Dyadobacter pollutisoli: one gene and its partners. The protein of the gene in region 3 interacts with the protein of the main gene of each other region in a pairwise test. Links are inferred from orthologs where the notes say so. Each region holds a gene or a part of one and is shown on either strand. Other genes may lie near its edges.

Evidence for each region.
Region 1: the proteins of ung (region 3) and ON006_RS03115 interact in binary tests that used the Escherichia coli proteins (3 or more experiments, as listed by UniProt). The link is inferred for Dyadobacter pollutisoli from one-to-one orthologs.
Region 2: the proteins of ung (region 3) and ON006_RS28565 interact in binary tests that used the Escherichia coli proteins (3 or more experiments, as listed by UniProt). The link is inferred for Dyadobacter pollutisoli from one-to-one orthologs.

The regions. Positions count from the first base shown.
Region 1 is NZ_CP112998.1:704,941-707,948, reverse strand. Bases 52-2,897 are described here. They hold ON006_RS03115 (class I SAM-dependent DNA methyltransferase), read right to left. Parts: upstream 2,281-2,897; coding sequence 823-2,280; downstream 52-822. Other genes in these bases: hsdR (type I restriction-modification system endonuclease), read right to left, coding at 2,319-2,897; ON006_RS03120 (restriction endonuclease subunit S), read right to left, coding at 52-826. Also shown: more of ON006_RS03120, read right to left, coding at 1-51; more of hsdR, read right to left, coding at 2,898-3,008. UniProt on the Escherichia coli protein: The subtype gamma methyltransferase (M) subunit of a type I restriction enzyme. The M and S subunits together form a methyltransferase (MTase) that methylates A-2 on the top and A-3 on the bottom strand of the sequence 5'-AACN(6)GTGC-3'.
Region 2 is NZ_CP112998.1:6,870,546-6,873,655, reverse strand. The notes cover bases 102-3,049. They hold ON006_RS28565 (nucleoside-diphosphate kinase), read right to left. Parts: upstream 1,812-3,049; coding sequence 1,392-1,811; downstream 102-1,391. Other genes in these bases: ON006_RS28560 (DHH family phosphoesterase), read left to right, coding at 2,016-3,049; ON006_RS28570 (fasciclin domain-containing protein), read left to right, coding at 813-1,316; ON006_RS28575 (3-keto-disaccharide hydrolase), read right to left, coding at 102-717. Outside these bases: more of ON006_RS28575, read right to left, coding at 82-101; more of ON006_RS28560, read left to right, coding at 3,050-3,050; ON006_RS28555 (FKBP-type peptidyl-prolyl cis-trans isomerase), read left to right, coding at 3,104-3,110. UniProt on the Escherichia coli protein: Major role in the synthesis of nucleoside triphosphates other than ATP. The ATP gamma phosphate is transferred to the NDP beta phosphate via a ping-pong mechanism, using a phosphorylated active-site intermediate.
Region 3 is NZ_CP112998.1:1,616,661-1,619,782, forward strand. What follows is about bases 70-3,029. They hold ung (uracil-DNA glycosylase), read left to right. Parts: upstream 70-1,196; coding sequence 1,197-1,862; downstream 1,863-3,029. Other genes in these bases: ON006_RS06730 (O-methyltransferase), read right to left, coding at 70-612; apaG (Co2+/Mg2+ efflux facilitator ApaG/CorD), read right to left, coding at 660-1,046; ON006_RS06745 (Dabb family protein), read right to left, coding at 1,932-2,336; ON006_RS06750 (zinc dependent phospholipase C family protein), read left to right, coding at 2,683-3,029. In the rest of the region: more of ON006_RS06730, read right to left, coding at 1-69; more of ON006_RS06750, read left to right, coding at 3,030-3,122. UniProt on the Escherichia coli protein: Excises uracil residues from the DNA which can arise as a result of misincorporation of dUMP residues by DNA polymerase or due to deamination of cytosine.

The DNA of each region.
Region 1 (3,008 bases), 910 kb from region 3 along the record:
CCTCACTAATGTACTGAGAGCGATAATCAAAATCTATTTTTTGATTTACTATGTTGTATACTTTAAGAAATGGAATTCCTTCATTTGTAAACCCAGATTTTGGCGTTCCTCCACTTTGAACCTTTACACAACAGTCTTTTGCTAGTTCTTCTTTCCATTTATCTGACAGCTTGTTTTCTTTTCGCCAATCCTCCGTCAACTTCCCCGTCACCGCCTGCGTCAATACCGATTGTCGGAAAGTTTTAAGCAACTCCGGAATACGCGCCAGGCTGGCTTTCAGTGTTTCCAAATACCCAAAAGCCATATCCAATTTAGCCACAATCCGCTTTTGCTCGGCCAGGGGTGGAAGGGGTAAACCAATTGAAGCTAGATTTTTTCTTGATATCCGAAGTCGCGTTGATCCCGACGAGAGTTCGGAAATCTTGCCCCTTATCTGAGAAGAGTTTAAAATGTACATCAGCCACTTATTGAACACGCCATTTTGGCCACATCTTATTATCGCGATATCGACAACAGTGACATATAGACCATTAAGTGGAAAAATACAGGTTCTACCCAATGGATCGGGCATTCGTGCAATCAACAGATCATCCGGTTGCAAAAAAGTACAGTTAAGTTGATACGCTTTAGTTAGAGTCAGAAATCTTGCTGATTTGTCTTTAAATTCTCCGTCGCCAATATCGGCTAGTTGAATCAATCTAACTTCTCCATTTTGATCTTGATCCTTAGATTCAATCCAATCCCCATCGTTAAATAGGCCATCGTTGGGGATTAGATTTTCAACTGAGGCAATACTCCAACCCTCCGGTAATTCCTTTTCCATCATGCCAGCAGTTCAATCATTTTTTGTAATTCGGCCTGTATAGCTTTCAGATCTTCCGCTGCTTCACGAGCCAGATCTAATGGTTCTTCCGTGTGTGCGCCATCGGCAAAGCTAGCATCAGCCATCAGTCCTATGTCCAGCGAGTCACTTTTAGCGGCTACCTCCTCACGCGTGAGGCTGGTCCAGCGTTCGTCGGTTACGGAGGCGCGTTTTTCATCGATCACGGCTCCGTCATAAGCGTCTTTTACGTTATCCAACGCTATACCACCAGTGTAGGCATTGGCAAAATCGGCAAAAGCATTGCGGGTAAATGGCGTCCGTTTCCCGTAGCTCGGGGCGTTGGTGCGCATATCGTAAAACCAAACTCTTTTCGTATTTCCGGTTTCACCCGTTCCGCGTTCAAAGAACAGCACGTTGGTTTTCACCCCTGCTGCATAGAAAATGCCGGTGGGCAATCTGAGGATGGTATGCAGGTTGCATTTGTCCATTAAATCTTTCCGGATCTTGCGCCCGTCACCGTCTTCAAACAGTACATTGTCCGGAAGTACTACCGCTGCCCTTGCCCCACCTTTCTTATGTAGGGATCGATAAATATGCTGCAAAAAGTTGAGCTGCTTGTTGCCTGACAAATAGGTAAGATCATCCCTTGAAGGGCGTTCCCCTCCCTGTTTGGTTCCAAAAGGTGGATTGGCAAGCACACCATCAAAACCTTTGAAGGATTTACCCAATTCAGATAACGTATCGCCCAGTTCAATGCGGCTTTCGAGTCCGTGTAGTTTGGCATTCATTAATGCAAGGCGGTGCGCGTCCTGTACGAGTTCGCAGCCACTAAAAGCCTGGAATTTTTGAAATTCGCGATCGGCAGCCGGGTCAAAGTAATCGTCGTGTTTGTTTCTCAGGTATTGGTCAGCGGCAATCATGAAGCCGAAAGTGCCCGCAGCCGGATCGTTCCAGCGTTCGCCAAGTCTTGGTGCCATCAATTCTACCATCACGTTGATCAACGGGCGCGGTGTAAAATACTGACCCGCCCCGCTCTTTTTCTCTCCGGCGTTTTTTTCCAGGAGCTCTTCATAAATCGTGGCGATTTTGTCCTGTTCGTGCTCGTCATACCAGTTAATGGCATTGATTGTAGTAATGAGCATTCTGAGGTTCACCGGCTTACGCAGCGTGGTGGAGGCATTGGTATAAATTTCCTGCACCGCCGCATTGGTCGATTTCGCGCTAATTGTAGCAAGCAACTCGCGGTAGGTTTCAAACAAGGTTACATTGTCGGTAATCCCGGTCAGGCGAGCCCAACGGTATTCTTCGGGAATGTCTTCTTCAAACTCTTTCGTTTCGGATAATCGAAGGAAAAGGATGTAGGTTAGTTCATTGAGGTATTGGTGATAGGTCACACCATCATCCCGCAATACATTACATAGCCCCCAAAGCTTATTCGCAATTTCGTCTGCACTCATTATTTTAATTGTTATTTATTCGACAGGTTTCTACGATTTTACGCAGTTATCTGATACATATTTTGGTTAATGGTATTGATCACCTGTTCCAGCTGCTCGTCAAAAATCTTATTCAGTTGCTGGAATCCGCCATCTTCGATGAAGGGCGATTGATTCAAGTCTTCCACTTGCAGCACAGATTCCTTGATCAGCTGTTTTTCAAAACGGTCGATCCACTTTTGCTGAATCCGGTTCCAGTTCTGCATCTGGCGCACCCGGCCCACTGCCCTTTTAATTCGGTCTTCGCGGCTCTCCAGGGCACTTCCGATGGCAAGTGTGCGAATGAAAGAAATGATATCAGCGCCCAAATCTTCATTTTTTGCCTGTTTCCAAGCTGCTTTTACCATACGAGGCTCGAAGCCCTGGTCGGCCAAAGCTATCAACAATTCCTTTAAGGAACGTCGATCAAGTTGCTCCGGTCGGGTACAGACAATTTGTAACGCGCTGATCTTGTTCTGGTTTTCCTTTATAAATCGAGTAAAACTTTCGAGGTAATCTTCCGGCCTCTCTGTGTTTCCATAGCCAGTTTCGGTCCGAAGGTATTCATCCTGGTGCTCCGAAAAGTAAAGTGGTCGGTCCGACGAAATTTTCTCATCCAGGAAATTCCACAGGCTGCTTAGTTGCTGAATTTTCTCAAGACTTTCAGGTAACGGGTTTTTCCGTAGGTTCTGGGCGAACTCGTCTATGTT
Region 2 (3,110 bases), 5.3 Mb from region 3 along the record:
CCAGTGAGTTAGTTAATTCCGACGAACTGCCGTTTTCGATGGTATGAATTTACCGGGCGCCCGAATGAAAAATACGGCTGGTTAAAGCTCTTCTACTACTATATTTTTCCAACGTACCTTGATACCTCCGCCGTCGTGGATCTGCAATGCAATAGAACCATTTCCCGCACCGATTTTAGCATCATCAAAATCCACCATGGCATTACCATTGAGCCAGGTCTGTACTTTGTCGCCCACTGCGCGAATGCGCAATGTGTTCCATTCTCCCATTTTCAGGAAACCCTCTTTTTCGTCAGGGATCTGAACCAGCCAGTTGCGGCCATATGATTCGTAAATACCGCCAGTATCGTGGTTTGGCGGCGCTACTTCTACCTGCCAGCCCGATACTTTGGTGCCATCCACGGTAGAACGGAAGAATACGCCGCTATTGCCGTTTGCTTCCTGTTTGAACTGAAGGGATAGATCGAAATTCTTGTAAAACTTGTCCGTAGTCAGGTAGCCGTATTTTTTGTCCGGGCCGCTTTCGCAGATCAGCTCGCCTTTTTCAACATACCATTTTTCCGTTCCGTTAATTTTCCAGCCCGTCAGGTCTTTTCCGTTAAATAGTTTTACGGGTTTCTTTTCGGGAGCCAGAGAAGGCAGTTTGTTGACTAAAAAAGCGGAGTTTACAAGCAAAACGGTGGCACAAATGACAAGCAATTGTCTAGGTTTTAACATAATGGTTTTTGGGTTAGGATTAAAAAAAATAGGTCAGGAATTCTGTGAAAATACATTTTCCATTAGTTTTACAGAAATTAACCAATTGGAAAGCTATGAAAAAAAACCGTTTTGCAGGGCGTTGCGTGAGATTTTTTTTAGGTGTAGTGGTGTTTTCAACAGCCGTTTTTTCATGTAAGGAAAACAGTGAAGATTTAATAAAGCCTAAAACCATTACCGATGTGCTCATTGAAAACGAGCAGTTCAGTATACTTTGGGAAATTGTCACATATGCTAAAATGGGCGATGCATTGAGAACGGATAACCTTACTTTTTTTGCTCCCGATAATGACGCGTTTGCCAAAGCCAACATTTCCAGTTCGAGCAAGTATACCGATCAGGCAACTGCCGAGGCTTTCATTAAAAATCATATCATTGCAAAGGAGATCATCGACTATGATAATTTAAAAGCAGGTGTTAAAAAATCAAAAAACAATAAGGATCTCAGCATTACGAAAATTGACAGCGTAGTAGCCATTAACAAATCTGACATTGTCAAAAAGAACGTCAATGCGGATAATGGAATCATTCACGTGATAGATAGCCTGGTAGTAAACTAGTTGATACTACATCTCAACAATAAAATACCCTGACGATCAGATCGTCAGGGTATTTTATTGTTAACTGGTCAGCTATTAGAACTGTTCAAGATGCGCGAAGAAGAAGTTGCCCTCGATCTCTGCATTTTCATCTGAATCAGATCCGTGGATCGCGTTGGCTTCAATGGACTTCGCAAACAATTTACGGATAGTACCTTCGTCAGCATTAGCAGGGTTAGTTGCACCGATCAAGGTACGGAAGTCTGCCACTGCGTTTTCTTTTTCCAAAATCATCGGAACAATCGGGCCGGAAGACATATATTGGCACAGACCATTATAGAACGGACGCTCTCTGTGAACTGCATAGAATTCTCCGGCACGTTCCGGGGTAAGCTGTGTCTTTTTCAAAGCTACTACACGAAAACCCGCAGCTTCAATCATCTTGATAATTGACCCCGTATTACCGTCCAGTACGGCATCCGGCTTGATCATTGTGAATGTTTTATTCGTTGGCATGGTATTGGCTAAATTTTTATTTTGGTGCAAAACTACTCTTTTTCGTTTTATATCCCCCCTCCTCACGCGGGTTACAATACAGGAATAATAAAACATCGCCTGATAGCCAGCCTTTAGTGCCCAGGATTGAGCAAATCCCAACAGTTTTATTAATTTTGTGGGCTCAAAGCAATAGCAAAGTCTCCCCTTTTGAATTAAATAACTGTGAATCAAACCATTGAAGAGCTAAGCTCTTTTTTATCCCATCCCCAAAAAATCATCATTACGATGCACCGTGACCCTGACGCCGACGCGCTGGGATCATCGCTTGGGTGGGCCAGTTATCTGATCAAAAAAGGCCACGATGTTACAGTAATCAGTCCAACGGAATACACTGCGAACCTTAAATGGATGTCAGGTATTGCGGATGTGCTGGTGTATGAAAAGTCAGGAGACCAGGGTAAATGTAAAAGAAAAATCGAGCAGGCTACATTGATTTGCTGTCTTGATTTTTCAGCTCTTTCACGCTTGAAAGACCTTGGCAAAGTAGTACAGGATGCTGCCGCTCCGAAGTTAATGATAGACCATCACCTTGAACCTGAGCACTTTGCAAAATGGATGATCTGGGATACACATGCTGCTGCTACTGCTCAGCTGGTTTATTCCCTGGTGAAAGAAATGGAAGGCGGGCTTTCAGCTGATCAGCTTTTTGACATCCCTACTGCCGAAAATCTGTATGCCGGTATTATGACGGACACAGGCTCATTCAGGCATGGGAACGTCACTCCGGAAGTACATTTGGCGGTAGCGGATCTGATGTTGACAGGTTTCGATTCGAGCCGTGTTCATAGGATGATCTACGACAATGCGCCATTATCAAGACTGCAATTCCTGGGTTATGTACTTTCTCAAAAGCTGGTAGTACTTCCTGAATACCGAACTGCATATATGGTGCTGACGGAAGCTGAGTTGCTTAAATTTCATTCAAGTACCGGCGAAACTGAGGGTATCGTGAATTACGGGTTGCAGGTTGAAAACGTAGTAATGTCGGCTATGTTTATTGAAAGAAAGGGAGAAGTGAAAATCTCTTTCAGATCGGTAGGGACATTCTCGGTGAGAGACCTTGCAAGTACACATTTTAGTGGAGGCGGGCACAAGAATGCATCGGGTGGACGTTCAGAACAATCAGTAAATGAAACGGTTGCCTATTTTTTAAGTGTTCTTCCGGCATACCAACAGGAGCTTTTGAACGTTGACTAAACTTAAATTCTTATCTTAAAATTTACCAAATATTTTCTAATTAACGCAATCAAATGAATC
Region 3 (3,122 bases):
ATCATTTTGAATGTAAGGCAGGCACTCCTCAAAATAACGAACGGTTGGTTCAAAACGATGGTTGGCGTCAAAGTAGGCAAAGTCCAGCACCTTGTTCATCCGTTTCAATGTCTCCGGAAGGGTATGGTCAATATTGCCCAATACGATTTCAATATTGGCGGCATTGGAGCTATCAAAATGATGCTGTGCTTTTTTTGCGGTTTCGGGGCAGCCTTCAAAGGTAATAATGTCGGCATCTGGCTTTGCCTTGGCCATATATAAGGTAGTCAATCCCAGTGAAGTTCCTAGTTCGAGAATGGTTTGTGGCTGCAATCGTTGGATGAGTCGATTGAAGAGCCTGCCGAATTTGGCTGGCTTTTCAGCATTCCGGGCAATGGTACTTATTTTACGCAGGTTGGATTTATTAACGCGTGACCCGGCTCCAAGATCAAGGATCGCAATTTCCTCCTGGGATCGCAAAAGCTCTTTGCGTAAAGATTTAAGCGCAACATAGTCGGGGTTATCGTCTTTCTTGGCAGAAATTACCTGTGTGTAGAGCTCGAAAAGGAAAGGAGAATGGATAGCGTGTTCGTTTCCCGAACGTAAAAGGTATTTTAAATAAGCTGCAATCAATGGTTTGGCATTTAGGGGAAAGTCGGACCGCGGGTAGGCTGATAATTCTAGTTCATTCGGTAGGGTGCTACCAGTGAAAAGGCGGGAATGATTACCCTGAATTGGCGCCCGTCCAACACCCGTTCCATTAAATATGTACCCGCCATTTTCCCCAGATCCGTTCTCAGGTTGCAGCCGGACACATAGTCATGCACATCACCTGGTTCCAATATGGGTTGAAGACCAACAATTCCTGCTCCCTCTACTTCCCTGACGGTACCATTCGCATCATATATTAGCCAATGTCTCCTCAGCAGTTTAACAGTATGCTCGCTATGATTTTCAATCAGGATCTTATAGGTAAAAACGTAATGATCTTGTCCCGGGTTGGAGTAATCGGGTTGATATTCCGTTAATACGGTGACTTTCACACCATCTGTCACTTTGGAAACCATATAGGTGAGGGTGTTAGTGAGTTTTGGATACGGTGGGTATTGCGCTAAATATACTTAATAATACTTCCGTTTAAACGAAAATAGTCATCAATTACTGATAAAACCAAATCAAAAATCATATAATTTGGTTTCCAAATTAAAAACAATGGTATGGATGTAAAAATTGAGCAGTCATGGAAAGTGCACCTCGCTCCGGAATTTGAAAAGCCTTATTTTATTTCGCTTACGGCTTTCATAAAGGATGAATACAAATCAAAACAGATATTTCCACCTGCTAAACAGATATTTAACGCCTTCAATTTTTGCAGTTTTGACGATTGCAAAGTGGTTATTCTAGGCCAGGATCCGTACCACGGTCTTGGACAGGCAAACGGTCTTTGTTTTTCGGTCAATGACGGTGTAAGAATGCCACCTTCGCTGGTAAATATTTTTAAAGAGATCAAGGAAGACATCGGAAAGCCTGTGCCTGCGACAGGAAACCTGGAAAGGTGGGCTAAGCAGGGCGTCTTACTGCTCAATGCGACATTAACCGTGCAAAGTGGTGCGGCAGGTTCCCACCAAAACCGAGGCTGGGAACGGTTCACAGATGCTGTGATTAAATGCCTGTCGGATAATAAGGAAAATCTGGTGTTTATGCTTTGGGGAAAGTATGCGCAGGACAAGGGCAGTATTATCAATGCATCCAAGCATCATGTATTAAAAGCGCGACACCCGTCTCCGATGTCAGCCAACAACGGTGGTTGGTTTGGTACGCATCACTTCAGTAAAGCCAATGAATACTTAAAAGCTCAGGGACTTGAAGAGATTGACTGGTAGGGTAACACGAAAAAAAGAGTCGGGATGCCCGACTCTTTTTAAGATTTTCACTCCTATTACTATTGTTAATTATTTTTCAATGTTGGAATTCATTTCCAGCACATCGTCCCAATTAGCCTGGTTCGCATTAACAAATGCTTTGCGGTCGGCATTGGCTGCATATTGTTGCGCACCCTCTTTGGTCCGGAAAGTCAGATAATGAATAACATCAAATTGATTTTCGCTAGCTCCTGATTTCTGAACGTGACCGGCTGAATAGGCAACCACATCTTTCACCGCGTTTTTCATGATCGCAAAATCGCGTAAGTGTTTTTCTACATCTTCGTTGGTAGTTCCCGCTTTGAATTTGATACAAACCACGCGCTGGATCTCAGCAGGTTTGTGCGGTACGTACGCTCCGTAAATAACCAGCATAAAGACGCACAAAGCGAAGATGGGTACTAAATATCCTAATGTTTTATTTCTCGTTTTCATTATTGCTTATTCGATAAGATACATTTCTAAAATTTTCTTGATACAAAGTTAAAACAATATTTAATAATTGTATTATTTATATATAAAATATAAATTATTCTGAAAAATTGATCAAAAATGAAATGAATGATACGTAAAACCTGTTTTTTCGAAATTTAATTTTGGATTGCGAACTATGATTGTTTTTAGTATTTGCACGAAAAATTGGTGTGGAATGTGCAATGAGGCTTATTCAAAAATGCAGAAATGAAAAAAATGCGTTAAAAACCGGGCGAGATCGTTACTTTTTTTTGCAAGTCACGTCTGAATGGCAGTAAAAGGCTATTAACCAGCAGCCAAATATTGTATGGTAGCAAAAAGTGACTTCGCAAAAAAAGTTTTAGAAAAAATCAGGTTTTTTGAAGTAAAATGGCTGATTTGTACCGTGTTGATGTCTTCGACAGTACTACTTTCAGGCTTCTCGCCGCAGTGGGGATTCTGGGCGCACAAGCGGATCAACAGATTGGCTGTCTACCGTCTTCCCGCCGAAATGCAGTTTTTCTACAAAAAGCATATTGACTATTTATCCGAGAACGCAACGAATCCCGACAAAAGAAGATACTCGGTTGTGGGCGAAGCGGAGAGACATTTTATCGATCTGGACGTTTACGGTGACAGTGCCTTACTGGTGTTGCCAAAATACTGGCGGGAAGCTATCGAGAAGATGGGGGAGGATAGTTTGAGAAAACATGGTATTGTTCCCTGGCATATCCAGGCGGCTGCTTTTCAGTTAACTGATGCACTTAG